Regions from separate parts of the Indioceanicola profundi genome, predicted to be linked through region 3. Evidence: predicted binding sites of a transcription regulator. Region 3 holds the regulator's gene; each other region holds the start of a gene.
What was found. Region 3 encodes LexA, which represses DNA repair genes until DNA is damaged. Its sites were predicted from a motif close to ATGTTCTANTTTGGTTC; they were not measured.
Positions count from the first base shown of each region.

Region 1: the regulator LexA is predicted to act here: its motif matches at 8,844-8,860, upstream of DOL89_RS17030 (ImuA family protein).
Region 2: the regulator LexA is predicted to act here: its motif matches at 8,674-8,690, upstream of DOL89_RS00350 (PA0069 family radical SAM protein).

Region 1 covers NZ_CP030127.1:123,427-133,757, forward strand. Annotated here, with positions in the region: gene DOL89_RS17010 (TonB-dependent receptor domain-containing protein) at 1-2,192, shown strand, start outside; gene DOL89_RS17015 (PepSY-associated TM helix domain-containing protein) at 2,195-3,337, shown strand; gene DOL89_RS17020 (error-prone DNA polymerase) at 3,436-6,615, opposite strand; gene DOL89_RS17025 (DUF6504 family protein) at 6,612-8,135, opposite strand; gene DOL89_RS17030 (ImuA family protein) at 8,047-8,814, opposite strand; gene DOL89_RS17035 (sporulation protein) at 9,280-10,059, opposite strand; gene DOL89_RS17040 (hypothetical protein) at 10,274-10,331, opposite strand, start outside.
Region 2 covers NZ_CP030126.1:58,633-68,963, forward strand. Annotated here, with positions in the region: gene DOL89_RS00300 (YccF domain-containing protein) at 1-71, opposite strand, end outside; gene DOL89_RS00305 (sodium-dependent transporter) at 246-1,622, opposite strand; gene DOL89_RS00310 (DUF2934 domain-containing protein) at 2,010-2,327, opposite strand; gene DOL89_RS00315 (hypothetical protein) at 2,510-2,758, shown strand; gene DOL89_RS00320 (entericidin A/B family lipoprotein) at 3,053-3,220, shown strand; gene DOL89_RS00325 (NUDIX hydrolase) at 3,338-3,889, shown strand; gene DOL89_RS00330 (alpha/beta hydrolase) at 3,913-4,929, shown strand; gene DOL89_RS00335 (FAD-dependent oxidoreductase) at 4,967-6,145, opposite strand; gene DOL89_RS00340 (peptide ABC transporter substrate-binding protein) at 6,298-7,884, opposite strand; gene DOL89_RS00345 (fumarylacetoacetate hydrolase family protein) at 7,890-8,576, opposite strand; gene DOL89_RS00350 (PA0069 family radical SAM protein) at 8,738-9,898, shown strand; gene DOL89_RS00355 (5'-nucleotidase, lipoprotein e(P4) family) at 9,909-10,331, opposite strand, start outside.
Region 3 covers NZ_CP030126.1:1,374,194-1,384,524, forward strand. Annotated here, with positions in the region: gene DOL89_RS25475 (divergent polysaccharide deacetylase family protein) at 33-731, opposite strand; gene cueR (Cu(I)-responsive transcriptional regulator) at 1,130-1,561, opposite strand; gene DOL89_RS06530 (anthranilate synthase component II) at 1,700-2,314, shown strand; gene trpD (anthranilate phosphoribosyltransferase) at 2,323-3,363, shown strand; gene trpC (indole-3-glycerol phosphate synthase TrpC) at 3,360-4,184, shown strand; gene moaC (cyclic pyranopterin monophosphate synthase MoaC) at 4,189-4,698, shown strand; gene DOL89_RS06550 (molybdopterin molybdotransferase MoeA) at 4,695-5,897, shown strand; gene lexA (transcriptional repressor LexA) at 6,031-6,738, shown strand; gene DOL89_RS06560 (hypothetical protein) at 6,987-7,358, shown strand; gene DOL89_RS06565 (DUF6460 domain-containing protein) at 7,364-7,645, opposite strand; tRNA gene DOL89_RS06570 (tRNA-Arg) at 7,672-7,748, opposite strand; gene DOL89_RS06575 (ETC complex I subunit) at 7,803-8,108, opposite strand; tRNA gene DOL89_RS06580 (tRNA-Pro) at 8,326-8,402, opposite strand; gene DOL89_RS06585 (reverse transcriptase/maturase family protein) at 8,393-10,264, opposite strand.

The DNA of each region.
Region 1 (10,331 bases), on a different replicon from region 3:
AGCAGGCGGGCATCATCATCGCTGTCGATCCGGTCCTGGTCCGTGATCGCGGCACGCCGGGCCTGTCCGGAACCTACGCCCCTGCCGTAGCACTTGAGCTGCTGCTGGCCGACAGCGGCCTGCAGGCGCAGCCCGACGGGCAGGGCGGCTTCCGGGTCGTTGCCGCCCCACCTCCTGCTGCTGCGGCTCCCGCGCCGGTCCGCCCGGTCGCCGCGGTGGCGGCGGATGCCGCGCCGCCATTGGGGATCGAGGAGATCGTGGTCGTCGGCACGCTGACGGATGTGGCGATCGGTCCGGCGGAGATCGAGCGGCGGCAGGCGTTGGACCTGTCCGACCTGTTCCGCCGGGTGCCCTCCGTATCCGTCGGAGGGTCCGTCGGGATCGCGCAGAAGATCTATGTCCGCGGGCTGGAGGATTCGCTGCTCAACGTCACCGTGGATGGCGCGCCGCAGCGGGGCACCCTGTTCCACCATATCGGCCGCGTCTCGATCGAGCCCGAGCTGCTGGAAAGCGTGGAAGTCCGGGCGGGCGCGGGTGAGGCGACCTCCGGCTTCGGGGCCATCGGCGGCGCCATCCGGTTCAAGACCAAGGACGCCGACGACCTGCTGGAGGCCGGTCGGCGGGTGGGCGCCCTGGCCAAGGCCGGCTGGTTCAGCAATGACGGCCACAAGCTGAGCGGCACGCTCTTTGGCCGGCTGATCGGTGATTTCGGCGTTGTCGGCTCCTTCGTACATGTGGACCGCGACGACATGGAGGACGGCGCCAGGGACACGCTGCGCGGCACGGCTGCGGAGCAGCAACTGGCCTTCGTCAAGCTGGGCGGCCGGATCGCCGAAGACCACCGCCTGTCGCTCAGCTATGAGCACCGCGACGAGGAGGCTGCCTTCGGGCAGCGGCCCAACTGGCCCGTGCTGGAGGGCGAGCGGTTGTTCCCGGCCGAGGCGCAGCGCCGGACCGCCGTCCTGAACTATGCCGCCGACCTTGGCTTGGCGGAGGTCGAGGCGACCGGTTACTGGACCGAGTCCGAATTTACCCAGGACCGCTTTGACCGTTGGGGCCTGTACGGGGCGGAGATCCGCAGCCAGGGCTTCGACCTGCGCGGCCGGACCCGACTGGCGGAGCATGCGGTGGTGGCCGGGGTGGAATACCGGGACGACCGCGTCGCCAGCGGCTATCGCGGTGACCCGGCCGTGTGGGGCGATTGGGCATGGGACCCGGAAGTCGGGCGCTTCGTCGAAACAGGGGAAGTCCTCGGCCTCTATGCCCAGGACCATTGGCAGGTCATGGAGCCGCTGCTGCTCAGCTTCGGCATCCGCTACGATGCCTACGACCTGTCCCAGGTCACCTATGGCGGCCAGACGGACAGCGACGGCCTCAGCCTGAATGCAGGCTTCACCTACGACCTGCCGGCCGGCTTCGCCCTCAATGCCGGCTATGCGGAGGCCTTCCGCGGCAAGGAGGTCGGGGACGCCTTCACCCTGGAGAAGCGGCCGGGCCGGATCAGCATCGCCCCGGGCCTGGAGCCGGAGCAGGTGGACAATTACGAGATCGGCCTGACCTATGGACGCAACGGATTCAGCGCCTCCGCCGTCTACTATAATACCCGCATCAGCGACGTGATCCTGGACCAGTTGGGCAATGGTGCTCCGCCGCAGGACGCCGTCTATTACGAGAATGTCGGCACCTACAGGACGGACGGGGTGGAGCTGCGCGCCGGCTATGTGGCGGGGCCGTTCTCGGTGGATGCTTATTTCAACCACTATGTCTCCAAGCTGAACGGCAACCGGGTGGAAGGGTACGAGCACATTGCGCTCGGCAATTCTGTTGGCGACAACTGGAACGTCACCGTCGGCTACAGCCCGCTTGTGGATCTGGAGCTGGAAGCGTCCGTCACGCGCTTTCACGACCTGAACGATATCGAGGTGCTGCAGCGTTCGGCGGAGATCGGCTGGATCGATGGGACGCGGCGCGTGGACAAGCCGGGCTACACGGTCCTGGACCTGTTCGCCCGCTGGCAGCCGCTGGGCAACGACCGGCTGACGCTGCTTGCCGCTGTCTACAACCTGCTGGACAAGCGTTACCGTGCCCATTCCAGCGTGGCCGACTACAACGCCATTCCCGGCTGGGAGGGCATCGCGGGCGTTTACGAGCCTGGGCGCGACATCCGTCTGACCGCCGCGGTGCGGTTCTGACCGTGCCGCCCGTGGACAGGCAGGGGCGGCGACCGGCCGACCGGCGTTGGCGCGCCACGTTGCGGGCGCTCCATCGCTGGTTCGGCTTGGCGTCTGCGCTATGGCTGACGCTTCTGGCGCTGACCGGGTCCGCCATCGTTTTCTATGACGAGTTGGACCGATGGCTGAACCCCGATCTGCACATGGTCCCGGCGGCTCCGGCCGGGGCCGCCCCGGTCGCGTCGGTGCTGCACCGGGCTGCCCATGACGTTCCGGGCTTCATGCCACGCTTCATCGACCTGCCCGACAGGTCGGGGGAAACGATCCGTATGGCCGGCTCCCTCCAGTTGCCCGAGGGTGACACGGGGCCGGCGGAGGTCTTCGCCGATCCGCGGGACGGTTCCGTTCTGGGCTGGCGGCTCACGGAAACGATCTCGCTGGACCGGCGGCATCTCATGAACTTCCTCTACGGCCTGCACATGGACCTGATACTGGGGCCCGCCATGGCCTGGTTCCTGGGGCTGGTGGCCCTGCTTTGGGTTCTGGACCACGGGGTGGCCGCGGTCCTGGCTTTCCCCGCCCTAGCCAAATGGGCGGCCTCCTTCCGGGTCGGCGGGCGCTTTCCCGGCCTGCGCTGGATGTTCGACCTGCACCGGGCGGCCGGCCTTTGGCTGTTTCCGGTTACCTTAGTCCTCGCCGTCACCAGCCTGACACTGACCTGGCACGAGGAAACCCGCGCCGCCGTTCGCCTGATCGCGCCGGTATCGGAGCGTCTACATGAGGACTTTCCCGACAGGCCGGTGGAGACTCCCGCCCTCGACATCGACGCGGCGCTGACCGTCGCCGCGGTCCGGACAGGTGCTGCCGCGGACAGCGTGCTGCTGCTCCCCCGCAAGGGCGCCTACGGCGTTCGCAGCTTTGATGCGCGGGACATGGACGGGTACGGGCGTCTTTGGACCTATGTGTCCATGGAAGGCGGGCAGGTGCTGGGACAGCGCCATGATCTTGGGGAGGGGGCGGGGGATATGTTCTTTGCCTGGCAGTACCCGCTGCACTCCGGCAAGGGGCTCGGTCTGGCCGGGCGGCTGCTCGTGCTGGCCGGCGGCCTGTCGACGGCGATGCTCTGCCTGACCGGCCTGTGGCTCTGGTGGAAGCGGCGGCGCTGACTACATCGATCACTGCAGATCGGGAAGAACCCGTGGAAGGGACGGCAGTTCATGTCGGAACCGGATCGCTGATGATGGTTTGGTTCGGAACCAGTGGACTATTTGAAATCCCGCGTCTGCGGATTGATGCCAGCCCTTAGCCGCAGGTCGCGGATATAGATGTTGCGGGCAGGGGCGGCGGAGGACGGCTGATCGCGGTCGCCCACCGATTTCAGTAAGGCGGAATGGTCCATCAGCCGGTCGGCGATCAGGTGGATCACCTCCCCTTCCTTCTGCACCCGGCCGCGCACGCCCATCATGGTGGCGTTGAAGACCACCCGCCGCTCCCGTTCGAACAGGGCGGGCCAGACGATGATGTTGGCGATCCCTGTCTCATCCTCAATCGTCACGAACAGCACACCGCTGGCGCTGCCCGGCCGCTGGCGCACCAGCACGATGCCGGTGATGGTGGTCCAGCGCCCATCGGGCAGGATGTCCAGGTCGGCGCAAGGGCGCATACCCTGGGCCGCAAGGTCCCCCCGCAGGAAGCTGACCGGATGGCGGCGCAGGCTCAAGCCCGTCATCTGGTAATCCTCCACCACCTCGCCACCCTCCGCCATCGGGCGCAGGGTGACGGCGGGCTCCAGGCCCATGGCGGTGTCGGCGGCTTGCGCCGCGGCGAACAGCGGCAGGGCGTCGTCGCGTAAGGCCCGGATCGCCCAGGTGGCATCGCGGCGGGACAGGCCCAGCGTGCCGAAAGCATCCGCATCGGCCAGCAGCATCAGCGTCCCCACCCCGGCGCCGGAGCGCTGGCGCACATCCGCCGGACCGGTATAGGGCCGGTCCGCCCGTGCGCCCACGATGCGCGCCGCCTCCGCGTTGGCCAAGCCCTTGATCATGCGCAGTCCCAGCCGCACGGCGAAGCGGCCGGGGGCCGCCGGCTCCAGCGTGCAATCCCAGCGCGATGCGTTGACGCAGACCGGCCGCACCTCCACCCCATGGGCGCGGGCGTCGCGCACGATCTGGGCCGGGGCGTAGAAGCCCATGGGCTGGGAGTTCAGCAGGGCGGCACAGAACACGTCCGGGTGATGGCACTTCACCCAGGAGCTGGCATAGGCGATCAGGGCGAAGCTGGCAGCATGGCTTTCGGGGAAGCCGTAGCTGCCGAACCCTTCCAACTGGCGGAAGGTCTGGCTGGCGAAGTCGGGGCTGTAGCCGCGGGCCACCATGCCGGCCACCAGCTTGTCGCGGAAGGCGCTGACCCCGCCGGTGAATTTGAAGGTGGCCATGGCGCGGCGGAGCTGGTCCGCCTCCCCCGGCGTGAAGCCGGCGCATTCGATGGCGACCCGCATCGCCTGTTCCTGGAACAGCGGTACGCCCAGTGTCTTGCCCAGCACCCGCTCCAGCTCCGGCTTGGGATAGGTGACCTTTTCCCGCCCTTCCCGCCGGCGCAAGTACGGGTGGACCATGTCGCCCTGGATGGGGCCGGGGCGTACGATGGCGACCTGGATCACCAGATCGTAGAAGGTGCGGGGCTTCAGCCGGGGCAGCATGCTCATCTGCGCCCGGCTTTCGATCTGGAAGGTGCCCAGCGTGTCGGCCCGCCGGATCATGGCATAGGTGGCCGGGTCTTCCGCCGGGATGGTGGCGAGGTCGAAAGGCAGGCCCTTATAGTCCGCCAGCATCTCCAGCGCCCGGCGCATGCAGCCCAGCATGCCCAGCCCCAGCACATCCACCTTCATGAATTTCAGGACGTCGATATCGTCCTTGTCCCATTCGATGACCTGCCGGTCCTCCATCGCCGCCGGCTCGATCGGCACCAGCTCATCCAGCCTGTGCTGCGTCAGGACGAAGCCGCCGGGATGCTGGCTGAGATGGCGGGGCGTGCCGATCAGCTGGCGGGCAAGCTCCAGTGTCAGGCGCAGACGGCGATCCTCCAGGTTCAGGTTCAGCTCCTGGACGTGGCGGTCCTCCACCCCCTCCGCTGACCATGCCCAGACCTGGCCAGCCAAGGCGCCAGTCACATCCTCGCTCAGCCCCAGCGCCTTGCCCACGTCGCGGACGGCCCCGCGGGCGCGGTAGCGGCTGACCACGGCAGTCAGGGCGGCGCGGTGGCGGCCGTACGTCTCGTAGATCCACTGGATCACGATCTCCCGCCGGTCATGTTCGAAATCGATGTCGATGTCGGGCGGCTCCCGCCGCTCCTGGCTGACGAAGCGCTCGAACAGCAGGTCGTGGCGCTCCGGATCGATGGAGGTGACGCCCAATACATAGCAGACGGCGGAGTTGGCGGCCGACCCGCGGCCCTGGCACAGGATGCCCTGACCGCGGGCGAAGGCCACGATGCTGTGGACGGTCAGGAAATAGGGTGCGTACTCCAGCTCCCCGATCAGGCGCAGCTCATGGCGCAGCGCCGCCTCCACCTTGGGCGGGATGCCGGCAGGATAGCGGCGCTGGGCTCCCTCCCAGGTCAGCCGCTCCAGCGACTGCTGGGCGGTCAGGCCGGGGGTGCAGATTTCCGACGGGTACTGGTAGCGCAGTTCGTTCAGGGAGAAACGGCAGCGGTCCGCGATTTCCAGGCTGCGCGCGACGGCCTCGCCATGGCGGTGGAACAGGCGCGCCATCTCCTCCGGCGGCTTCAGATAGCGATCGGCGAACCGCTCCCGCCGGAAGCCGGCCTCGTCGATGGTGCAGCCCTCGCGGATGCAGGTCACCACGTCCTGCAGGATGCGCCGCTCGGGTGAGTGGTACAGCACGTCGTTGGTGGCGACGGTGGGCACGCGCTGCCCGGCCGCGATTTCCGCCAGCCGATGCAGGCGCAGAGCGTCACCCGGGCGGCGGCGCAGGGTCAGCGCCAGATAGGTGCGGCCGGGAAAGATGCGGGACAGCCGTTGCAGCTGCTCCGTACTACGCCCATCCGCCCGCTCGGGCACCAGGATGACCAGCAGCCCCTCCGACCATTCCTCCAGATCGGCCCAGTCCAGGGTGCAGGCGCCCTTGCCGGCGCGGCCCTTGCCCACGCTCAACATCCGGCACAGCCCGCCATAGCCGGCACGGTCCATGGGATAGACCAGCAGGGCGGTGCCATCGGTGAGGTCCAGTCGGCAGCCGATGACTAGCCGCACGCCCGTGGTCTTCGCCGCCTCATGCGCGCGGACGATGCCGGCCAGGCTGTTGCGGTCGGCGATGCCCAGGGCGGGCAGCCCCAGGGCGGCGGCCGTCACGAACAGCTCCTCCGCCGAGGAGGCGCCGCGCAGGAAGCTGAAATGGGTGGTGACCTGCAGCTCCGCGTAGCTCATGCGAAGAATCCGTGCAGGAACCACCGCATCGAGCCGGTCGCGCAATCGCTGCCATCGCCGGAGCGATAGAGCCAGAATCGCTCCCCCGTCTCCGCCTCCACGGCGAAATAGTCGCGCACGGCCTGCAGCTCCGCATCCTGGCGCCACCATTCGCCATAGATGCGCTCCGGCCCGTCGGCGCGGTGCACGCGGCGGCGCACTCCGCGCCAGGTGAAGGCGACAGGCGGATGGTCGGGCAGCAGCGCCACCGTCTCCACCGGCTCCGGCCGGGGCAGAAGGCGGGCTGGCCGCGGCCATTCGGCCGGCCAGGAGGGGACGGTGGGCAGGGCCAGCGGCGGGACCCGGCGGGTGGACCGTTCCGGCACGTCGCTGTCCACCGGCGTGGTGCGATACAGGCGGCGCAGGCCGATGCGGCTGGCCAGCGTTTCCACCAGCGGGGCCAGATTGACGTCCGGCACCTCTCCCGACAGGCCGCTGCCGATCTGGACAGCCCCCATGGGCTCCACCAGCGGGGCGGACAGGGTCATCGCCTCCACTCCCCATCCCGGCTCCACCCGGTCCAGCCGGTCGCCCAGAAGGCGGCACAGGCGGGCGGGGGCGCGGACGGGTTCGGCCGTGCCTGCCCGCATCGCCTGCAAGGTGCCGTCCACCCGGTGGAACAGCAGGTCCAGCGTGCGCACACCGGTGCCGTCCGCCACCAGCCGGGCGCACAGCCGCTCCACCAGCCGGGCAATTGCGATGGACAGCGCCGGGGCCGTGGACAGCGGCTCCACGAAGCTTTCCCGGACCTGTAACAGCTCGGGCGGAGAGATGGGGGCCAGCGGCTCCGCAGCGCGGCCGAAGGCTTGGTCCAGGCGGCGTCCCGGCTCCGACCCGAAGCGCAGGGCCAAGGGTGCGCGCGGGGCGGCTTCCAGATCGCCGATCGTGTCGAAGCCCATCCGCTTCAGCCCGGCCACAAGCGCATCAGCCAGCCGCAGCGCCGACAGGGGCAGGGGGGCAAGAGCGAGGGCAACATCGCCCGGCGGCACCACCAGTGTGCGGCGGCAACCATGACGGGCCAGCGCATGGGCGGCGCCCGGTGTCTCCGCCACAGCGGCCGTGGCTTCCATTCCTGCTACCGCCAGCCGGTCCATCAGATTCTGCAACAGCCGCTCCTCGCCACCGACCAGATGGGCGGCGCCGGTAATATCCAGCCACAATCCGTCGGGCGGGCAGGGGGCAACCAGCGGGCTGTAGCACATGGCCCAGAAGGCCAGCCGCTCCAGCGCTCTTGCATCCGCCTCGGGATCGGCCTCCATCACCAGCAGGTTCGGCACCATGGCCTGGGCGCGCGCCAATGGCTGGCCGGGGCAAAGCCCCTGCATCGCCGCCGGCCGGTCCACCGCAGTCAGAACCTGCCGGTTCGCCTGCCGGGCCGACAGGACCAGCGGCTTATCCCGTGGTGGCGCGCCGACTCCCAAGGCCCGCCGCAGCCTGTCCGTCGGCCATGTCGGCAAGTTCACCGAGACGACCCTGCGCATCGCAGGCCTCCACTTCCCAAGAGTTGGAATCGGCGCCGCGGCAGCGGACCAGCTCCACCCGCCAGCGCGCACGTCCGATCGTGCTCAGCAGGGCAAGGAACGGGGCTGGCGTAGAAGGCAGGGCGGTGACCTGCCAGCGGGTTGTGGAGGATGTCGGCTGCCCGAACTCCGTGGCAGCCGCCTGGGGCGTTCTCCAACGGCGCAGGGCAATGGCCGTGACGCCCGACTTCCTGGCCGCGACTTGAAGTCGTCGCGACGCCACCATGGGCAGCCGCTCCAGCTCCGCCACCACGGCGGCCAGACCGGAATGGCGCAATCCCTCCTCCGCCAGGATCAGGGTGGTCTTGTCGTCTCCGGCCTCCGCATACAGAAGCCGGTCGGGAGTCAGCCCTGCCTGGGCCAAACCGGGGGCGAACAGGTCGGGGGCTGAAACGCACCACAGCACCGGCCCGTCCATACGGGCCAGGATGCCGGCGGTGAACAGCGTCGCCGCAGCGCCATGAGCAGTGCCCAGGTCGCCGCCGCCCGCCACCTCATGCAAAGCCCCCAGCGCGAGCCCACCCCCAGGCAGATGCGCATCCAACGCTTCTACCCCGAAAGGCAGACAGGATCGTTGCCCAAGCTGGGGGCATTCGATCCGCTGCATCTGCTGGCGCAATTGGGCTAGGGAGACGGTCATATGGAAAAATCGAATGGAGGCAAGGACGAGAACATAACAGGAACACATGAACGTGACAACGATCCCGCACCGGCTTGCAAAATTTGCATCGGGTGGTTCCGGAGGGCATTGTCACAGAGGCGCCGCCGCCTCGACGAGATGGATAATGTTGCGCCAGCGCGACCACGGTGATTTGGCGTGCTGGTTGCTATCGCAGCCCAGACCCTTCAGACTCCGGCCCTGACCAACATCGCCCGGCATGTCGAGCGCCTGTACCTCGGGGCAGTGTGGCCGGCCAGGGTTGTTGAGGGCTGCTGAAGAAGCCAGCCTATGGCGTCAGCACAGGCGGCGAGTCACCTTGAATATTTCCACATCCTTTAGGTTAACCACGTTCTGGTTACGGCAGATTGGCTCCCCTCCGCCGGTTCCGAGAAAATAGAGGCAGCTTTTCTGGAAAAGCCGATCTGTCGAAGCTCTGACGAATAATCATCGCTCGTCGATCAGAAGGGGGGTCAGCAGATGGACGATGGCACGCTGGCCGGGTCCTTGCAACTTGCCCGGCAGCGGAATTCGCTGCCAGTCGTCACCCGTGCCGGTGCCTTGCACCATGGTGTCCGAAATGTTCTTGGCAGCCCGGTCGAGCTGCATCAGCAACGCGAAACCTCCATCGCCGTCCGGCTGAAAGACAAGCTCAACCTCCGGATGAGGCAGGCTGTCGGTCCCATGCGCCGGCCGGAACTCAAACTCCTGAACGAAGCCATGCGGCCCGCCCCAGTGCGGCCGGTATTCGGCGTCGGATTTCACCAGCTCATAGCCGATCTCACGCATGGCGTTCAGCGTATCGATCTGAACCGGCGCCGGATTGATGACTAGCGGGTCCTCATCCGCGGCATCCACGGCCAGGGGAAGATCCAGGAGGGTGTGCAGCCAGACCGGAGCGCACTTTCGACCCAGAGCCACCGGCGTATGCAGCGGCAGGTCGATCGCGAAGGGCAGGTCCCGCTGTTCGCCAGCGCGGAGCGCGATACGGTCCGCGAGCCTGTAATTCGCAATGCAGCGGTTTTCCCGCACCCTGGTATCGCTGCCCTCGATCTTGACCTCGGTGACAAGCTCCGCCGCGATTCCCGTCACCTCCTGGTCCACGGCTCCGGCCTGAATGATCATTCTGCCGCACAATGTGCCGCCAAGATCCGTAGCTTCATTATCCAGCAGAGTTTGGATTGTGGTTCCGCCGTAGCCGATATGGGCGAGCATCTTGCTGATCATGCGGATCGCATCCCCGTTCTACTATGCAAAGGCTTGGTCTTGCATCGATAACAGATCGATATGATCAACCATTCCGCTCCGCTTGGCAGTACGACATCGGAGCCGTTGCCGCCTTCAGTCGGCGGATGAGGCGCCCCAGGTTCAGGGATCAGCGGACTGCCCTTGCCCTGGACCCGGCACGGCGTTGCGCGGCGGGAAGGGCGTGATCAGTTCATCACTCGCCGCTGGAACTCGGCTGATCCGTGGAACTGGCAGCCGGATGCTCGGGCCCA
Region 2 (10,331 bases), 1.3 Mb from region 3:
AGGAACCAGGCCAGGGCCAGATTCCAGCCGAACATCAGAATCCAGACGATATTGAGGATCAAAGCCAGCATTGGCGCGGTCCTTCCTGCTGCGGCGGCCCGGCCCTTCCGGCGGGGAAGGGGCGGGACCTGGGAAACGGCCGGGCGGGACCGTGGGTTTACATCCTCGACATGGGAAGTTCCCCGGCAGAAGAAAAGGGGGGCGGCCCCAGGTCGAGGCCGCCCCCTGTCACCGCACGTCCAGGTTCAGCCCAGGATTTTCTGGATGGCGACCGCCGCCACGCCGACTGGTGCGACGAAGCGGATCAGGAAGCGCCAGAAGCCGAACAGCGCCTCGCTGTCGAAGCCAAGCTCCCGCCGCAGGGTCTCGCTGCTTAGCACCCAGCCGGTGAACACCGCCATCAGCGCCCCGCCCAGGGGCAGCATGATGGAGGAGGTGACATAGTCGATGGTGTCGAACGGGGTCCGGTCGCCCAGGACTTTAACGTCCGACCAATCATTGAAGGACCAGACGGTTGCCAGGCCCATCACCCAGGCCACCAGCCCGATCAGGACGCACAGCAAAGGCCGGGACAGGCCGCTCCGCTCCTTCAGGGTGGCGACGATCGGCTCCAGCAGCGAAATGGAGGAGGTGATCGCCGCCACCGCCAGCAGCAGGAAAAACACCGCCCCCACGATCATGCCGAACGGCATGCTGCCGAACGCGACCGTCAGGGTGACGAACACCAGCCCCGGCCCCTCTCCGGGGTTCAGCCCGCTGGCGAAGACGATGGGGAAGATGGCGCAGCCGGCCAGCAGGGCCACCGACGTGTCGGCCAGGGCCACCGTCACGGCCGTCTTGGGAATCGAGACGTCCCGAGGGAGGTAGCTGCCATAGGCCAGCATGGTGCCCAGCCCGATGGAGAGGGAGAAGAAGGCCTGTCCCGCCGCGGCGATGACGACATCCACCGTGATGGCGGAGAAGTCGGGACGGAACAGGTAGGCGACGCCCCGCAGGAACTCGCCCTCCACCATGGCATAGCCCACCAGGAAGAGCAGCATGATGAACAATGCCGGCATCATCCAGGTGACGAACGCCTCGATGCCCTTGGTCACGCCGCCGGCCACGATCGCCACGGTCGCCACCATGAAGATGCTGTGCCAGACCAGAAGCTGCTCGGGATTGGCCAGCAACGCGCCGAACACCTCGGCGGTCCGCTCGGCATTCGCGTTCGCCAGTTCGCCGGACAGCATCTCGGGGATGTAGGCGACGGCCCAGCCGGCGACCACGCTGTAGAAGCTCAGGATCAGCAGGGCCGCGATGACGCCCATGCCGCCGATCCATCCCCAGGCGGTCGTTCCGCCATGGGTCCGGCCCAGATGGGCGAGCGCTGCCGCGGGGGCCCGCTGCGCCATCCGGCCCAGCATCAGCTCGGCGATCAGGATCGGCACGCCGAACAGCAGCACGATCCCGAGATACATCAGCACGAAGGCGCCGCCGCCGCCGGTGCCGGCCATGTAGGGAAACTTCCAGATGTTCCCCAGTCCCACGGCCGATCCCACGGCCGCCATGATGAACGCGAAACGAGACGACCAGTGGGGCATACCGCCCGAATCCCCTGCCGCCTGGTTGGAAACCTGCACGGCCCTTACCTCCCCATGATTGGACGCGCCGGGGCGCCAGGGGATGTGCCGGGAGCCTCGCCCCTTCTTCTTGTCCCGCCGGTACCGGCCCATGTCCGAAGCCGGGCATGGTGCTCAAACCGTAGGACGGACGCAAGTTTTCCACGATTTCGTGCTGCCGCGGGATGCAAACCTTCCCGCTGGCCCGTTCCGCTGGCAATGGCAGGGCCGGTCAGGCGGCCAGCTGGCGGTGCGAAGGGTGTCGCCCGGATGCAGTCACGCCTGTGGATGCGGCAGGCCGCATCCACAGGCGTGACCAGGTCGCCCAGCCAAGCGAAATGCGGTAACGTCGCCGCCTCGTCGCCGGGCTGCGACTCGGGGGCGCGGTACCGGCGCGCACCCTCCGGATCAGCGCTCCGCGGCCTCGCGCTGGTTCTGGTGGCTGGGGGCGAGATTGCCCTGCTCCCCCTGGTCGGTCAGGCCCGGCACCTCGCCCTGGTTCTCGGCGATGAAAGCCGGCTCCACCGGCTGGTCGCGGGTCGCGACGTCGTCGGGGCCGTGGGACGGGTTGGGGCCGCGGGTCATGGCGGCATTGTCATGCTGCGCGATCAGCTCGGAGGCCATGTCCCAATGCTCCCGCTCCCTGCCCTCGGGGCGGCCTTCACGCTCCCAGATATCGTGGGCCTTCTGGCGGATACGGTCTTCCAGGCTGTTGTTGTCGCTCATTCCAATCTCCTTCCGACCCCGGCGTAGGCCTTGTCATATCTACTCCAACAGCCGTCGCGGCTGGATGGCGCGCAGCGGCGCGTGCCGCCCGTCCAGGGAAGGCGGGTTGCAACCGATGGCAATTTAGGGCTAGTCTACCCCAACCGTTGCGCGGCCCCGGCCGTCTGGGAGGGAGTTCATCCATGGCTTACGGCATTTCCGGCGCTGCCGGCGCATCCTCCGTGTTCAACACACCGGGCCTCCGCCCCACCGATCCGGCCACCCAGCAGGGAAAGCCGCAGCAGGCCGCCCAGCCTCCGCGCGCGGAGGAGGAGAAGGCGCAGGCCGCCGCCCCGGCCCAGTCCATGAACACCGCCCCGACGGAACAGGAGCGCAAAGACGCGCTCGCCTCCGGGGCCACCCGCGGCAGCTTCGTCAACATCCAGGCCTGAAGCGGGAACCGGTCCACAGCGCCGAATACCGCAGCGCTGGAAGTAGCCGCCTTGTATGCCGGATTGGATGCGGCGTGATCTTTTTCGGCTGGCGCAGTCGCCACATCCGGCTTAAGCCTGAATTCTAGCCAATCCCTCTTGATTCCGCAGATATGCGCTGCCGGAACCTTTCTGCTCGCCCGCCATTCTCATTGGCGATGAGTGCGCTGCCGACGGACCCGCACGGAATGCGGGCCTCGGCGAAGCGGTACACCGCCGGCCATCCGGCCGGTCCAAGCGGAAAGGATGACACAGATGATGACTCGACTGAATGCCGCTGAGCGGGCCAAGAAGCTGATCCCCGTGGCCCTGCTGTTCTCCGTTCTGGGCGTCGCGGCCTGCAACACCGTCGAAGGTGCCGGGCAGGACATCCAGGCCGGCGGACGCGCGATCGAGGACACGGCGGAAGACGTCAAGAACTGATGCCGTTGCGGCGGGGCGGACTGGTCCGCCCCGCCGCGCCATTTCCAAGGGGCCGCGGCCGGCCGCCGCCCCGACTGACGGCTTGCGCCGCGCCTACGCCCGGTCCACACTCCGCGCATGAGCGCCGCAGAACCACCCGCCCCCGCCGGCCCCTCCATCCGCGCCAAGCCGGAGGGGGACGACCGCGAACGGCTGATCTGCCCGGACTGCGGCTATATCGTCTATGACAACCCCAAGATCGTCGTCGGCTCCGTCGTTACAGACGAGGCCGGGCGAATCCTGCTGTGCCGCCGCGCCATCGAGCCGCGCAAGGGCTACTGGACCCTGCCCGCCGGCTATATGGAGCTGAACGAGAGCACCATGGAGGGAGCCCGGCGGGAGGCGTGGGAAGAAGCCCGCGCCCGGATCGAGATCGACAGCCTGCTGGCCGTCTACAACATCCCCCGTATCAGCCAGGTGCAGCTCATCCACCGCGCGCACCTGGTCCATCCCCATATCGAGCCTGGGCTGGAAAGCCTGGAGGTGGCGATGTTCGCCTGGGATGATATCCCGTGGGCCGATCTGGCCTTTCCCAGCGTTCACTGGTCGCTCAAGGAATTCGCCAAGCGCCGGGGCGTGGCTGAATTCGCCCCGGGCGTGAATCCGACCGACGCCGTGGACGGTCTCTAGCTCCGCAATCCAAGAAGACGAAGATGCGCCTCCATCACGATATCCCCGCCGGCACCGTCACCCGCCTGTCGGTGCATTGCCGTGCGCTGAAGGGCAACCTGCTGGGCGACCCGCATCTGCGGGCGGTGGACATCTGGACGCCGCCCGGACATGACGGGCGCGGCCTGCCGCTGCTGGTGGATCTGGTCGGCTTCACCGGTTCCGGCCTGTCGCATACCAACTGGAAGAATTTCGGGGAAAATGTGCCGGAGCGGCTGGACCGGCTGACGGCGGAAGGGCTGCTGCCGCCGGTGGCGGTGGCCTTCCCAGACGGATTCACCCGCCTGGGCGGCAACCAGTATGTCGACAGCCCCGTGCTGGGGAACTGGATGACCGCCATCTGCGATGAGATCGTGCCCGCGGTGGAAGCGCATATCGGCTGCGGCGGGGAGGGGCGGCGCGGCGTCTTCGGCAAGTCCAGCGGCGGTTACGGCGCCATCATCCACGCCATGAAGCGGCCGGATGTCTGGAGTGCTGCCGCCTGCCATTCCGGCGACATGGCGTTCGAGCTGGTCTATCTGGCGGAGATGCCGGACACCCTCCGCGCACTTGCCAAGCACGGCATGTCGGTCGCCAACTTCATGGCGGCGCTGGAGCGGAGCTATGCCAGGAAGGTGGGCGGGCAGGACACCCATGTACTGATGTCCCTGGCCATGTGCGCCACCTACGACCCCGCCCCGGATGAGCCTTATGGCGTGCGCCTCCCCGTCACCTCCGACACCTGCGAGGTGATTCCGGAGCGCTGGGCCAACTGGCTGGCCTGGGACCCGACGGTGATCGCGCTCGACCATGTCGAGGCGCTGCGCAGCATGAAGGCCCTGTTCATCGATTGCGGCGATCAGGACCAGTACAATCTGGTCTATGGCGCCCGCCGCCTGCACCGGACCCTGACCCGCGCCGGCGTGCCCCACCGGTACGAGGAATTCCCGGACAATCACAGCGGCATCGACTACCGCATGGATGAGAGCCTGCCCTTCCTGGCGGCGGCGCTGTACGGCTGAGAGTATGGGCGGGAAGCCGGGGCCGTCGCATCTCGGCTCAGGCCGTCGCGAACAGCCCGGCGATGGTCCGCACCGCCAACTCCGCCTCGGCCCGGTCAGGCTCGGTGGAGGCGTCGCCATAGCCGAAGTAGTCGTCCGGGCCGACGAACTGGAACACCAGCCCGTCCTTCCGCGGCACGAAGGACACCTGTCTGTGGAACAGCCCGTAATCGACGCCGGCCTGCGGCATCATGCGGGCCAGCTGACCGCGCACGGGTACGACAGACTCGTCCCTGAACAGGGCGCGGGCGCCATAACCGGTGCAGTTCACCAAGGTCTTCTGCGGCAGCGCTGCGAAATCTGCGGGATGGTGGAACTCCCGCACCTCCACATGGCCGCCATTGATCAGAAAGTCCGACATCAGCATCCGGAAATAGGGGGCGATGTTGAACATCATGAAGGTATTGCGCCGCACCGTGCCTTCGCCGAAGGGATGGCTGCCCGGTGCGAAATCCTGCCGGCCCGGCGACAGGTCGGGGACCAGCTCCCGACGCAGCTCTGCGAATTTCGGCCGGGCATCCGGCTCAGCGGGTGCGGACGGCCCGGACCCGTCCGGGATGTAATAGCTGTCGATCCACTCGACCGGGCTGGCCGGCAAGCCCAGCAGGCCCTGATAGGCGACGAAGGACCGCCGGCACATGCCTTCCCACAGGGATTTGAAGGCAGGGGTGGCATGCTGCTCCAGGCAGATGCGCGAGTCTGGCGACCAGACGCCGCTGGCATAGGAGGAGGCGACGCCCGGCGGCAGGTCCTTGGCATAGATTGTGACCTTCGCGCCGGCCCGCTGAAGCAGGATGGCAGTGGTCAGTCCGATGGCGCCGCAGCCGATCACGGCGATGTCGCGCTGGCCGGTCGCCATGGTCTTTTCCACGGCGACAGCGCCCGATCCCCAGGACAGGGACCACCCGCTCCCGCCATGGCCGTAATGGTGGACGACATCCTTGTCGCCGATGCGCTCAAGCTCGATCCGGGGACCTTCGACCCGGAAGGGCCGGGTGCAGGCGGTGATATGGGTGATGCGGTCGACGCTGGCGCGCGGCGGGGTGAGCCGCAGGAGCGGCCCGCCGACTGAACCGGCGCCGCGGCCGGAAACCGCGCCGCAGCCGGCAAGCGCGCCGACACAGAAAGCCGCACCCGCTCCCGCCAACAGACGCCGCCGCGCAACCGCCAGACCCATCCCAACCTCGTCCGCTCCGGCCCCTGGGGGCGATCCTAGAATACTCCGGACGATGAGGTCACTCCCCATCCGGCAGCGCAGTGTACCCACCCTGGCATTGCCGCAGAAGGGTTATCCCATTCCGGGTGGCGGGTTGTCGGTCCCGCTGCGGCCTACCGCTCCACGCTCATCCAGCGGGTCAGGTGGATGTTGCGGATGTTCGGCTCCCAGCCCTTGACCTTGCGGCTCACCATGTTGGTGCTGACATAGACATAGAGCGGGATCAGCGGATGATCCTTCAGCATGATCAGCTCCGCCTCCTCCATCATGGCGCGGCGCTTGGCCGGGTCCGCCTCCACCGCCGCCCCCATGACCAGCCGGTCGAACTCCGGATTGGCGTAGCTGGAGTGGTTCTGGCCGGTATTGTCGCTTCGGAACAGGGACAGGAAAGTGTAGGCGTCGTTGTAGTCGCCGATCCAGCCGTTGCGGACCACGTCCTTGTACCGCCGCTCCGCCCTGGTGCTCAGGAACACCTTCCATTCCTGGTTATTCAGGACCGTCTTCACCCCCAGCTTCTGCTGCCACATGGAAGCGATGGCGATGGCCGTCTTCCGGTGGTTCTCGGAGGTGTTGAACAGCAGCTCCACCGCCAGCGGCTTGCCGCCCTTGCCGTATCCATGCTTCGCCATCAGCGCGCGGGCCTTCTCGTCCCGCTGGGCCTGGGTCCAGCCGGCCCATTCGGGCTGGGGCACGCTGTAATTCTCGGTGCCCGGCGGGGTGAAGGCATAGGCGGGAATCTCGCCGGCCCCGGTGATCTTCTCCGTCAGGATGTCGCGGTCGATGGCCAGCGACAGGGCCGCGCGCAAGTCCGGGTTGGATGCCCAGGGCTCATTCTTCAGGTTGATGGAATAGAAGTAGGTGGAGAAGAAGGGAGCGACCCGGAACTCCTCCGCCATATTGGCGCGCACCCAGGGAACCTGCCCCTCCGGCACGTCGTAGGTGATGTCCAGCTCGCCGGAGCGGAAGCGCTTCAACTCCGTCTCCCGGTTCTCCGTCGGGTAATAGAAGACCTCGTCGATTTTCACCCCGGCCGCATCGTGGAAGCGGGGATTCTTCACCAGCTTGATGTGCCCCTGCGGCACGGCCTCCGCCAGGGTATAGGCGCCGTTGGAGGCCAGATTGCCCGGCTTGATGAAGTCCGCCCCGTGCTTCTCCACACTGGCCCGCGGCAGGGCGTATGTCGCGTGGTGCTGAAGGGAAGAGACGAAGTAGCTGGTCGGCGCCTCCAGCGTGACGCGAAGGGTGCGGGCATCCACCGCCTCCACCCCCATGGCCTCCGGCGGCATCTCACCCTTGGAGATGGCCTCGGCATTCTTCACCGGCCACAGGAAGAAGGCGTAGCGGGAGTTTGTGGCCGGATCGACCAGCCGCCGCCAGGCGAAGACGAAATCGTCCGCCGTCACCGGCGTGCCGTCCGACCAGACATTCCCCTCCCGCAGGATGAAGCTGTAGGTCAGCCCGTCCTCGCTGACGCTCCAGTCGGTGGCGGCCCCGTCGATCAGCGTTCCCTGGGCATCCAGGGTCATCAGCCCCTCGAACAGGTCGTACTGGATCCAGGACTCGCCCTCGCCGGTGGATTTATGCGGGTCCAGCGTCTCCGGCTCGGCCCCGTTGCCCCGGTGCAGCACCATCTGCGCCTCTGCGGGCGCTGCCGCCAGCACAGCGCCTACGGCCAACGCGGCCAGCCAGTTCTTCAGCATCCGCGTCACTCCACTCGCGTGACCAGCCGGCCGACGCCCTCGATCTCCGCCACCATCTCGTCGCCTGCGGTCACCGCTCCGACGCCGGCCGGGGTACCGGTGAAGATCAGGTCGCCAGGGCGCAGTTCGAACAGGCGGGACAGGTGCGTGATGACCTCCGCCACGTTCCAGGTCATGTCGGACAGGTCGCCCTGCTGCCGCACCGCGCCATTGACGGACAGGCGGATGGCGCCCTTGGCCGGATGCCCGGCCTCAGCCACGGGGATCAGGGCGGAAACCGGGGCGGAATGGTCGAAGGCCTTGCCCACTTCCCAGGGCTGGCCCTTGCCCTTGGCCGCACCTTGCAGGTCGCGCCGGGTCAGGTCGTTGCCGACGGCATAGCCCCAGATATGGTCCAGCGCCCGCTCCACCGCGATGTCGCGGCCGGCCGTGCCGATGGCGGCCACCAGCTCCACCTCATGATGCAGGTTGCTGGTGCCGGGCGGGTAGGGCACCGGGGCGTCGCCGGTGACCAGCGCATAAGCCGGCTTCATGAAGAAGAAGGGCGGTTCCCGCGTCGGGTCCCCGCCCATCTCCCGCGCATGGTCGGCATAGTTGCGGCCGACGCAGAAGATGCGCCGGACGGGAAAGCGCGCCGTCGCGCCCTTCACGGGAATGCCGGGCTGCTCAGGGGCGGGAATGACGAACTGCATGGGCGGAGTGCCTCTATGTTCCGGGGTCCGGCGGCAGCATTCCCCAGCGGGAGCGGCGGCGCAAGCGGCAGCCGCCAGCCTTCCCGTCCGGCACCGATTGTTCTTGAAATGTTCGCGTCGCTCGGGGACATTTGCCGACGTGTCCGAATAGCCTGATCCCCATGCCCCACCGCCTGCCGACGGAAGATATCCCATTCGACCCGCCCCCGCCGGACGAGTTCGGCGCGCCCGGGCCGGACGATCTGCTGCCCGATCGGGCGGTCAAGGGGCGGGGCGCTGTCAGCAACCGCACCGGACGGTTCGAGCGGGAGGTGCGGCAGCGCACCGATGACGGCTGGTCACGGCCGGAGGTGCTTGCGGAAGAGACACCCCCGCTCCGCACCACCCTGGCGGACGACGCCACCCGGACCATCATCGCCCGCAACGACAGCCCGGACATCCCCTTCGACCGCAGCATCAACCCCTATCGGGGCTGCGAACACGGGTGCGTCTACTGTTTCGCCCGGCCCACCCATGCCTTCCTGGGCCTGTCGCCGGGGCTGGATTTCGAGACCCGACTGTTCCGCAAGCCGGACGCGGCGAAGCTGCTGGCGGCGGAGTTGCGTCGCAAGGGCTATGAGCCCCGGCCCATCGCGCTCGGAGCCAACACCGATCCCTACCAGCCGGTGGAGCGGGAGCAGAGGATCACCCGGGAGGTGCTGGAGGTATTGCGCGACTTCCGCCACCCGGTCGGCATCGTCACCAAGTCCCATCTGGTGACCCGCGACATCGACATACTGGCGGAGATGGCGGCGGACGGGCTGGCCATGGTCAGCACCTCCATCACCACGCTGGACCGGGATCTTGCCCGGACCATGGAGCCGCGGGCCGGCACGCCGCAGCGCAGGCTGGACGCCATCCGGGCGCTGAGCAGCGCCGGCATCCCCACGGCCGTGCTGGCCAGCCCCATGGCGCCCGGCCTGAACGACCATGAGATGGAGTCGATCCTGGAAGCGGCGGCGGAGGCCGGTGCGACGTACGCCAGCTATATCCTGCTGCGTCTGCCGCTGGAGATATCCGGCCTGTTCGAGGAATGGCTGCACGCCCATGCCCCGAACCGGGCGGCACGGGTGCTGAAGCTGATCCGCGAGATGCGGGACGGGCAGCTCTATCAGGCTGGTTTCGGCACCCGCATGCGCGGAACCGGCCCCTATGCCGACCTGCTGTCCCGCCGCTTCAAGCTGGCCTGCCGGCGGCTGGGGCTGAACGACCGGCGCTGGGACCTGGACTGCGGCAAGTTCCGCCCGCCCCCGGCGCCGGGCGACCAGTTGGGCCTGTTCTAGGTCCGGCCGATCAGGGCAGCAGCGCATCCGTGCGCGGCTTCGGCAGCACGTCCAGCCAGGCGCCGTACATGGGGTTGGGCAGAACCACCCAGCGCAGGTCGAACTGCGCCTGATGCTCCGCCATCAGCTCCGCCCGGCGGTCGGTGTCGTCCTTGCGGGTGACGGAGATCATGTCGCTGAACTGGTCGCCCACGGCCATGACGATGCGGTAATCCGCGGCGGCCTTGGCACGGCGGGTGCCCTTGTCGCTGGGCCAGTCCGGCTGCTCATTTTTCAGCATCATGTGCTCGGGCGGGATGTCCCCGAAGCCGACGGCCTTCATGTTCGCCAGCGTGTCCGCCTCCTGCGGGCAGGGGACGTCCGCGCCTGGGCGCGGTTCACATTCGCGATTGGTGACGAAGAGCGGGGTCACCCCGGCCTCGCGCAGGGCCGC
Region 3 (10,331 bases):
TTCCTCCTGTGCGATTCCAGTTGTTCAACCGCTCAGGAGGCCGGGCGCTGCACCTTCGCCACGGCGCTGACTGGAACCAGTTGAAATCCCTTTTTCTCCAACGTCGGCAACCACGCCTCAAGGGCCGCGGCGGTCACGTCGTGCGGGTGACCAATGGCAATTGCGACGCCATTCTGCCGGGCAATGGCTTCGGTCCTGGCCAGGGCCTGCGCCAGGAAGGCCGGCGTCTGCTCATGATCCAGGAAGACGTCGCGGGCTGCCAGGGGCAGGCTGTGGTGGGAACCGATGCTGGCGACGGCGGATGCTCCCGTGGTGCGACTGTCCAGGAACAGCAGCCCGCGTTGCGCAAGCTCATCCAGCACAACGTTCATCCCTGCCGCATCGGCAGTAAAGCGGCTGCCCATGTGATTATTGATGCCGACATATCCATGGAAGGCAGACAGGCCGATTCCGAGCCGCCGCCGTATCTCCGCTTCGGGCAAGCCTGTCATCAGGGCATTCGGGCCGGGATCGTTGGGGCCGTCCGGCTGCATGGGCACATGCACGATCAACTCATGTCCCGCCTTACGTGCCGCCTCGGTCTGCACCGGCAGTTGCTTGGCGTAGGGAAGCCAAGCCAGGGTCAGGGGACCGGGCAGCTCCACGATCCGGCTACTCCGGCGCCGGTCCAGCCCCATATCGTCGATGACGATGACGATCCGTGGCCGCCCCTCGACCGGCGCCGGTTTCACCTGCTCCGGCTGACGTTCGGGTGCGGGCGGACGTAAGGCGGCAACCTGCTGCGCAGGCTTGGCCGCGGAAACCGGAGGCGGTTTCTGGGTCCCTGCCGCATCGTCTGCGGGCCGCGTCGGCTCCGCCTCACGGTGCTTCTCCGGTGCTGGTGCCGCGGCGCGTGGAGGTGACGGCGCTGGGCCGGGCCGGCTCACTGGCTGGGGGGGTATGGCGGTGGCGACGCGCGATGCCGGCGTGGACGCCGTTTCCGGACCAAGCCCTTCGCCGCCGAACAACGCGAGCACGACGACAAGGCCGGCAAACGCCAGCAGAGCGCCGATAGCGATCTTCTGCGATCCGGCGGAAGCACACTTACTGGACTTCGCTGGGCGGCGTTTCGGTGGCAGACGACGCGCGGTCATGAGTGACCGTCCGCGGAACCGCGGGAGCTGTGGCAGTCACGGCCGGTAGACAGCGTCTCCAGGATCGGACAGTCGGGACGCTCATCCCCGTGACACTGATCGATTAGGCGGGTCAGAGTGCCGCGCAGGCTGCGCAACTCTTCGATCCGCGCATCGACCTCCGCCACATGCCGTTCCGCCATCCGGCGCACATCGGCGGACGCGCGGTTGCGGTCCTGCCAGAGCGCCAGAAGGTCCGCTACCTCCTTCACCGAAAACCCAAGCGAGCGCGCACGGTGGATGAAGCGCAATGTCTCCACATCCTGGTCGCCATAGTCGCGGTATCCGTTCTCCCGCCGGCCGGCAGCCTGGATCAGCCCCACGCTCTCGTAATATCGGATGGTTTTGGCCGGAACGCCGGAGCGTTTGGCCGCGGTCCCGATGTTCATCGCCCCGCTCTTCCCCTTGCCATGCATCCAGTCATGCTACACGTGTGCATTAACCGCAAGGTTACGAGCCGGCGAACCTATGGAAATCACGGGGGTCTGCCTGTACCGTAGCCAGCCGCGACGCTTGGAATCCGTACGATGCTGCTTCTGATCGACAATTACGACAGCTTCACCTGGAACCTCGTCCACTATCTGGGCGAACTCGGGGCCGAAGTGGTCGTCCGCCGCAATGACTCGCTGGATGTGGCTGAAGCTTTGGCTATGCAGCCGGAAGGCATCGTGCTCTCACCTGGCCCCTGCGACCCGGACAAGGCCGGCATCTGCCTGCCGCTGATCGCCGCGGCGGCGGAGGCCCGGGTGCCGCTCATGGGCGTCTGCCTTGGTCACCAGGCAATCGGGCAGACCTTCGGCGGCAAAGTGGTGCGTGCACCGGTGCCGATGCATGGCAAAGTCAGCCCGGTGGTCCATCAGGGTCATGGCACGATGCGCGGACTGCCGAGCCCCTTCCGCGCTACCCGGTACCACTCCCTGATCGTTGAGCGAGAGACCCTCCCCGACTGCCTGGAGCCGGTAGCCGAGTTGGAGGATGGCATGATCATGGCCCTCATGCACAAGGAACTGCCGATCCATGGCGTGCAGTTCCATCCGGAAAGCATTGCGTCCGATCATGGGCACAAGATCCTGGACAATTTCCTGGACGTGACCCGCGGCGGACGCAACGTGGCGAGCCGCGCGTCCGGCGCTGCGGCCTGAGGCTTGCGATGACCGGAGATATGGGCGATTTCAAAGCCTTGCTGAGCAAGGTTGCCACGGGCGCACAGCTCACCGAGCAGGAGGCGGAGCACGCATTCGGCATCATCATGTCCGGCAATGCGACCCCGTCCCAAATGGGCGGGTTCCTGATGGCTCTGCGTGTGCGCGGCGAGACGGTAGAGGAGATCACCGGGGCCGCGCGCACTATGCGGGCCAAGGCGGTGCAGGTTGAAGCGCCGGCGGGCACCATCGATACCTGCGGCACCGGCGGCGATGCTGCCGGCACCTACAATATTTCCACGGCCGTGGCTTTCGTCGTCGCCGGAAGCGGTGTTCCGGTGGCCAAGCACGGCAACCGCGCAGTGTCCAGCAAGTCCGGCGCCGCCGACGTGCTCACGGCGCTGGGCGTGAATGTGGAGGCTGATTTCAGCCTTGTGCGGCATGCGTTATGGGAGGCCAATATCGGCTTCTTGATGGCTCCCCGCCATCACACCGCCATGCGCAACGTCGCTCCGACGCGGGTGGAGCTCGGAACGCGGACCATCTTCAACCTGATGGGTCCGCTGTCCAATCCCGCAGCTGCCAAGCGCCAGCTCCTGGGCGTCTTCGACGCCCGCTGGGTGGAGCCGATTGCGCAGGTGCTGCAGCGTCTGGGGTCGGAGGCGGCATGGGTTGTCCATGGCTCCGACGGACTGGACGAGATCACGACCACCGGCCCGACCAGCGTCGCCGCCCTGAAGGATGGACGGATCACTACTTTCCGGATCGTTCCGGAAGATGCAGGTCTGCCCCAGGCAAGTCCGGCGGATCTCCGCGGCGGGGATGCCGAAACCAACGCCGAAGCACTGCGCGCGATTCTTTCCGGAGCGGAAGGCGCCTATCGTGACATCGTCCTGCTGAACGCCGCCGCCGCCTTGATCGTCGCCGACAAGGCCGCCGACCTGAAGAGCGGCGTGGAGCTTGCCGCCCATTCCATCGCCAGCGGCGCCGCGCGCGCCGCGCTGGACCGGCTTATTGCCATCACCCATACGCAGGCAGTCGAAGAATGACCGCGCCCCGTCCGCCCGACGTGCTGGCCCGTATCTGCGCCCATAAGGCAGAGCATGTCGCCGCCTGCAAGGCGCGCCGATCCCTGGCCGACCTGGAAGCGCTGGCCCGCACACAGTCTGCTCCGCGCGGATTTGCCCAGGCATTGGAAAGATCGGTTGCCGAGGGTCGCTGGGCCCTGATCGCCGAGATCAAGAAGGCCAGCCCCAGCAAGGGCCTGATCCGCGCCGACTTCCACCCGGCGACGCTGGCCCGCGCGTACAAGGAGGGCGGCGCCACCTGCCTTTCTGTGCTCACCGATATTCCCTACTTCCAGGGCAATGACGGCTACCTTGCCGAGGCGCGGGACGCGGTGGACCTTCCGGCCCTCCGCAAGGATTTCATGATCGACCCCTACCAGGTCGTTGAAAGCCGTGTTCTGGGCGCGGACTGCATTCTGCTGATCATGGCCGCGCTCAGTGACGCACAGGCATCCGAGCTCCATGATGTCGCCGTGGCGCACGGTATGGACGTCCTGATTGAAGTTCACGATGCGGAGGAGATGGAGCGCGCCCTCAAGCTCCCTACCGGCCTGCTGGGCGTAAATAATCGGAATCTCAAGACCTTGTCTGTCGACCTTTCCACGACGGAGAAACTGGCCGTCATGGTTCCGGCCGGCCGCGCCTTGGTGGCGGAGAGCGGGATACATTCTCCAGACGACGTGACGCGTCTCGCGAAGGCGGGTGCCCGCCGCTTCCTGGTAGGTGAGAGTCTGATGTCGCAGCCCGATGTGGCCGCAGCGACCCGCACCCTCCTCTCCGCCAGCCTGCATGACGCGGCGTAAAGCAATGACAGACCAGCAGGATTCCCGCCTCACCCATTTCGACGCCCAGGGCAATGCCGCCATGGTGGACGTGTCCGCCAAGGATGAGACGGAGCGTGTGGCGACGGCGCGCGGTCGGGTCTCGATGCGGCCGGAAACCTTTGCGTTGATCCGTGACGGCGGAATGAAGAAGGGCGACGTGCTGGCTGTGGCGCGTCTGGCCGGCATCATGGCCGCCAAGAAGACCTCGGACCTGATCCCGCTCTGTCATCCGCTGGCCATCTCCAAGGCTGCGGTGGAGTTCGAGCTGGCTGAAGAGGACAGCGCAGTCGACATTGAAGCCACCGTGAAGCTGAAGGGCCGGACCGGCGTGGAGATGGAGGCGCTGACCGCTGTCAGCGTTGCTGCCCTTACCATCTACGACATGTGCAAGGCGGTGGACCGCTGGATGAGCATCGGTGACATACGTCTGGTCCACAAATCCGGCGGAAAGAGCGGCACCTGGAATGCCGCAGGTGCTACGGACGCCCCATGATTTCCGTCGCGGAGGCCCGTGCCCGCATCCTTGCCCAGGCTCGGCTTCTCCCGGCGGAGCAGGTGGCCCTCCCCGACGCGCTCGACAGGGTGCTTGCTGCGGATGTCGTCGCCCGACTCTCACAGCCTCCCGCGGATGTCTCCGCCATGGACGGCTGGGCTGTCAGGACGGCGGATATTTCCGTTCTTCCGGTGACTCTGCGCCGCATTGGAGAATCTCCTGCCGGCCGGCCCTTCACGGGGTCAGTCGGCCCCGGCGAGGCGGTACGCATCTTCACCGGCGGCCAGATCCCCGCCGGCGCGGACACGGTCGTCATCCAGGAGGATTGTGAGGAACTGGGCGGCAGCGTCGTGATCCGGGAAGGCTCCGGTCCTGGACGGTGGATACGTAAGGAGGGGCTGGATTTCCGGCAGGGAAATATCGGCTTGAGGACGGGCCAACGTGTCGGCGTCCGTGGGCTGGCCTTGGCGGCCGCCATGAACGTGCCCTGGCTGATGGTCCGCCGCCGCCCGCGCGTCGCTATTCTGGCCACCGGGGATGAGGTGAACATGCCCGGTGAGCCGCTGGGACCAGGGCAGATTGTCAGTTCCAACGGCCTTACCCTGGCCGCCCTCGTCCGCCGCAGTGGAGGCGAACCCGTGGATTTGGGCGTTGCCCGCGATACGCCGGACAGCTTGCTCGAGCATATGCGGGGCGCTGCCGGATGCGATCTTCTGCTGACGACCGGGGGCGTTTCCGTCGGAGAACATGATCTGGTCAGGGGCGTTCTCGGCACCCAGGGAATGGAACTGGATTTCTGGAAAATCGCCCTTCGCCCCGGCAAGCCCCTGATGTTCGGCCGCATTAGCGAGATGCCGGTCATCGGCCTACCCGGCAATCCGGTCTCGTCCCTGGTCTGTTCCGTTCTATTCGCCCGTCCGCTGCTCATGGCCATGCAGGGCTTGGCCGAGACCGGGCCCGTGACCCGTCGCGCCCGGTTGGGTGCGGACCTGCCGGCGAATGACCGACGGGAGGATTACATGCGGGCAACGTCGCAGCGCGATAGCGATGGAACGGACATCGCGACCCCCTTCCCGCAGCAGGACAGCAGCATGCTGAGCAGGCTTGCCGCGGCAGACTGCCTGATCGTCCGCCCTCCACTCGCCCCGGCAGCTCCTGCCGGTTCGGAAGCCGTCATCATCCCCCTCGACGATCTGTGACCCGAACGATGCTGAGCCGTCCGGGGTAGTTCAAGCAGCCGCCCTTGACGAACGTTGCGAACAAGACTAGAACAGAGGCGGTACATTCCAGGTTTGTTCTAGATTTTGTGGTCCACCGGCCGGGAGAGGCGAAATGCTGACACGCAAGCAACAGGAGCTGCTGCTTTTTATTCATGAGCGGCTGCAGGCCGGCGGCGTGTCTCCCTCCTTCGATGAAATGAAGGATGCCCTTGGGCTCAAGTCCAAGTCCGGCATTCACCGCCTGATCACCGGTCTGGAGGAGCGCGGCTTTATCCGCCGCCTCCCCCACCGCGCTCGCGCGCTGGAAGTGACCCGTCTTCCGGACCAGGTGGCTTCTCCCGCATCAAAGGCAGAGACGACGCCGAAATTCCGTCCCAACGTCATCCGCGGCGACTTCCGTGGGGCTCTGACCGGCCGGGAAAGCCAGCCAGAGGCGGAGGCCGTTTCGCTTCCACTCTACGGCCGCATCGCCGCCGGTCTCCCCATCGAGGCGCTGCGAGATAATTCGAGCAGCATCGATATCCCCGCAGCCATGCTCGCCACGGGAGAGCATTACGCGCTGGAGGTTGCGGGCGATTCGATGATCGAGGCCGGAATCATGGATGGAGACACTGTCATCATCCAGCGCTGCGACACGGCAGAGAACGGTTCCGTCGTCGTGGCGCTTGTGGATGAGAACGAGGTCACGTTGAAGCGGCTGCGCCGCAAGGGCAACTCGATCGCGCTGGAACCCGCCAACCCGAACTATGAAACCCGTGTCTTCGGTGCCGACCGGGTCAGCGTCCAGGGCCGGTTGGTTGGGCTGATCCGCAAGTACTGAGCCTACCGGAAGACGTGCGGGACCTGTCTCCGGATGGAAGCCCTGCATTCGTCCAGATTGGTTGAGGAAGGCCCGGTTCAAGCTGGGCCTTCTTCTGTGTTCGCATTCTTTCTGCCGAAGGCGCGCCGTTTGAGCCGGACCTGCCTCGCCGCAGAGTCGGCTCTGCCGGACCGGTCATTGGCGATGTCTCTGGCGATATCCGCAATTTCGGCTTAGGTTGCTTCTTCTATTCAGGAAGGGGCTCTCCGATGAAGGAGTTGCGCTGCATTGTCTTCACCGACCGAGAGGTCGTCACCGCCATTCTCGACCGGCGGCGCAAGCTCCGCGACACGCTTCCCGAGGGGGATATCAGCGCCGTTGACCTGGTTCCCAGTGAGGGCGGGCTGACGGCGCGTATACGGGTAACAACCGGCCCCGAGTTGAAGATCGGCGAGCAGGAGCTTCAGGCCGCCCTGGTCGCCTTCTGCATGTCCCGGAACGTTCCGCTGCCCGTGGATGCCGACAAAGCCGTGCATCTGATCAAGGGGCGGGCAACGCTGATGGTCACCATGAACTTCCAGAAGGGGGCGCGGCTGATCACTGCGACCATCGCAGAAGGCGTGGGCGGTGCCGGCGGCTGAGCCGTCTATTCGCTGGCCGGCGGCGGTGGCGGCGGGCGCCGGTCGCGTAGAAGTTTAAGCCCGGCGGTAACAGCCACCACGGGCACCACGACCACCGCGCCGGTCAGGATATAGGGAATGGCCCAGTCCACGAAATCGACCGCCAGCCCTGCCACGTCCTTGATCGCTTTCCAGCTATCCTGAAGGATCGTTCTGGGATCGATGGAAAACCAGGACAGGAAGAGCCCGACCAGCAGACAAGCGATCAGAACCTGGATAACGAAGCGCACGCCCGTACCCGCTTTCATCTTTCCACCGCCCGGGTCATGGAAAATGGCGACCCCTGCAGGATTCGAACCTGCGACCGCTCGCTTAGAAGGCGAGTGCTCTATCCAGCTGAGCTAAGGGGCCTGATCTGCGTGGAAGGAAACGCCCGGATGGCTGATCCGGTCGTCCTGACGGACGTCAGAACCGTCCGATGCGTGGCCTGTCGGTACGGAAATTGTCGGCATAGTTCTTGGGCAGAACCTTACGCTCCTGCGGGGCGGCGACATCATAGTCCCAGCCCTTCTTCTCGGCGAAGGCGATGGCATCTTCCTTCGTCTTGAAGCGCAGCCTCACCTGGTTCAGCGTGTCGCCGGAGCTGATCCAGCCCATAAGCGGCTCGGGCCGGCGGGGCGTCTCGATCTCATATTCCAGCAGCCATGAATGAGTCTTGGCACGGCCGGACTGCATCGCGGTCTTGCTGGGCTGATAGATCCGCACCCTCATGGCAAACCCGTCACTTCCATCGTCAACGAATATGGTGGTCGGAGCGCCCGGATTCGAACCGGGGGCCCTCTGCGTAGGATCGACCACCGAGGAGTAGTTAGCAGAGGGAGTGACCAAAGTCATCTCTCGCAAACACCCTATCAATGGTCTTCCTCCGAACCGTGCGTGCAAGTTTCCAAGCACACGGCTCTCCAGTGTCGATTGCTAGTCCCAATGGTGGTCTGGGTGGCGAGATTCGAACTCGCGACCTCCTGCGTCCAAGGCAGGCGCGCTACCAGGCTGCGCTACACCCAGTCCATATGAGTCAGGGAGAGTTCCGATAACCCCTGGCCATCATATAGCCCTCCATGTATCTCCCTATGGTGCGCCTTGCAAACAGGAATTTGCTTTCGGTTCACCTGGGCCATGAGGGCGTTGATGCCCTTGAGTTTCAGGTTCCTCTTCCTAACATGGCGGAGATGGTGCATCTCCACCCCATCAGAACTCCCACAAATGGCACACACCATTCCGAGTTTGCTACGAGTGTATTTACGTGTGAATTGCGTGTAAATATCACCCGTCGGGTTGGCTCCGACCAAGAAGCGACCGGGTTGCCTACGCCAATCTCTATTCAGTCTCAAAGAAGCGATGTGTACAGTGTCATCGGTCTTTCGCTCGAATTTTAGAGCGGAACCTTTGACACGGAACAATCGACGTATTGAGCCTGAACGGTGCTTTGCTGCGAGGGTCTTAGCGGCGGACAGCTGGAGAATAGACTGGACACTTCCTAATCGGCTATAGTTAGCCGCGAAGGAGTAGTAGTTCAGAATTCCCCATAACACTGCATTGTATTGCTCCAGGATTTCGCCATCGTCGAGGTGAATCCATCCACTGACGTGTTTGGGTTTTCCGGCGTGATCGCAGAATCCTTTAGCACGCAAGCGGTCCACAATCCTTCCAATGGGGGCTAAGAGGTTAAGGTTCCAGCCGGTGGTGCGGGCGCGGTATGTCATACCGTTACGCTTCACGGTTGAAACATTCGCCTCGCCCCCCTGACCACGGATGACCGTGCCCAGGAAGAAGGCTTCTTCAGTTCGGGTATGTCTGATGAAGGTCTTATCCGCACTGAGTTCGAGTTTCAGTTCGTCCGCAAGGAACGTCCTGATTCGCGACTTCAGTTCTTCGGCGAGATGCTTCGGACCGGTCACTCCCATGATCCAATCGTCCGCATAGCGGATGTATTGGATACGGACGTAATTGGGGTCATTCACATCATAAACCGAGAGTTGGCGGCGAGCCTTCTCCAGTTCCCGGACCTTATCAATGTCTCCCTTCTTCCGCCAATAATCGATCTGATTGGCCACTCGCCGGTAAAACGGGTTAGGCCGTCGCTTTTCGCCCCGTTCGTACTCCGTCTTTAGTTTTGTGACGAAGCAGTCCAGTTCGTGGAGGTATATGTTTGCCAAGATTGGCGAAACAATACTCCCCTGCGGTGTACCAGATAGGTTAATGGAGAACGTATTCCGGAATTCCATATGACCAGCCTTTAGGGCTTTCCATAGGAGATTCAGGAAACGGGAGTCACTGACCCGCTTCTTAACCAGTTCTATCAGGCGGTGGTGGTCGATGTTGTCGAAGCATCCTTTGATGTCGCCTTCAACGAACCATACCACGTTCTTCCAGAGACTGATTTCTCGCAGAGCCGTGTGGGTTCCCCTATTCGCGCGGAATCCATGGCTGGAGTCGAGGAAGCTGGGGTGAACCTGACCGTCATAAATGGCGGTCAGAATCATCCGGATGACTTCCTGGACGACCTTTTCCCGCGGAGGAGCGATGGTGAGTGGGCGTAGTTTACCGTTGGCCTTCGGGATATTAATCCTTCGACCGGGGGAGAACTGAAAGCTCTCATCTCGCATCGAGTCGATAGTTGTCCGGATGGTTTCAAGAGAGAAGCCATCCAGAGTAGATCCATCGACACCGGGTGTCATGTTACCGGGGTTGCTCTTGATACGCTCATAGGCCGTGATGTACAGGTCTTCCTGATACATCAGGCGGTAGAGGTCGCGATTAACCCAGGTTGGATTCGCGTTGAGGGTTTCCAATTGCCGTAGACGCAATAGCCCCTTGTGATCCATCCGGATCGGGCTCTCTTTGTCTATGGCATCGACACCTATCATCCTTCCCTTTCTCTCCGCGTTACCGGGGCCGTATCCTGTTTTCCATTCAAGGAAGTAGGTACTTCGT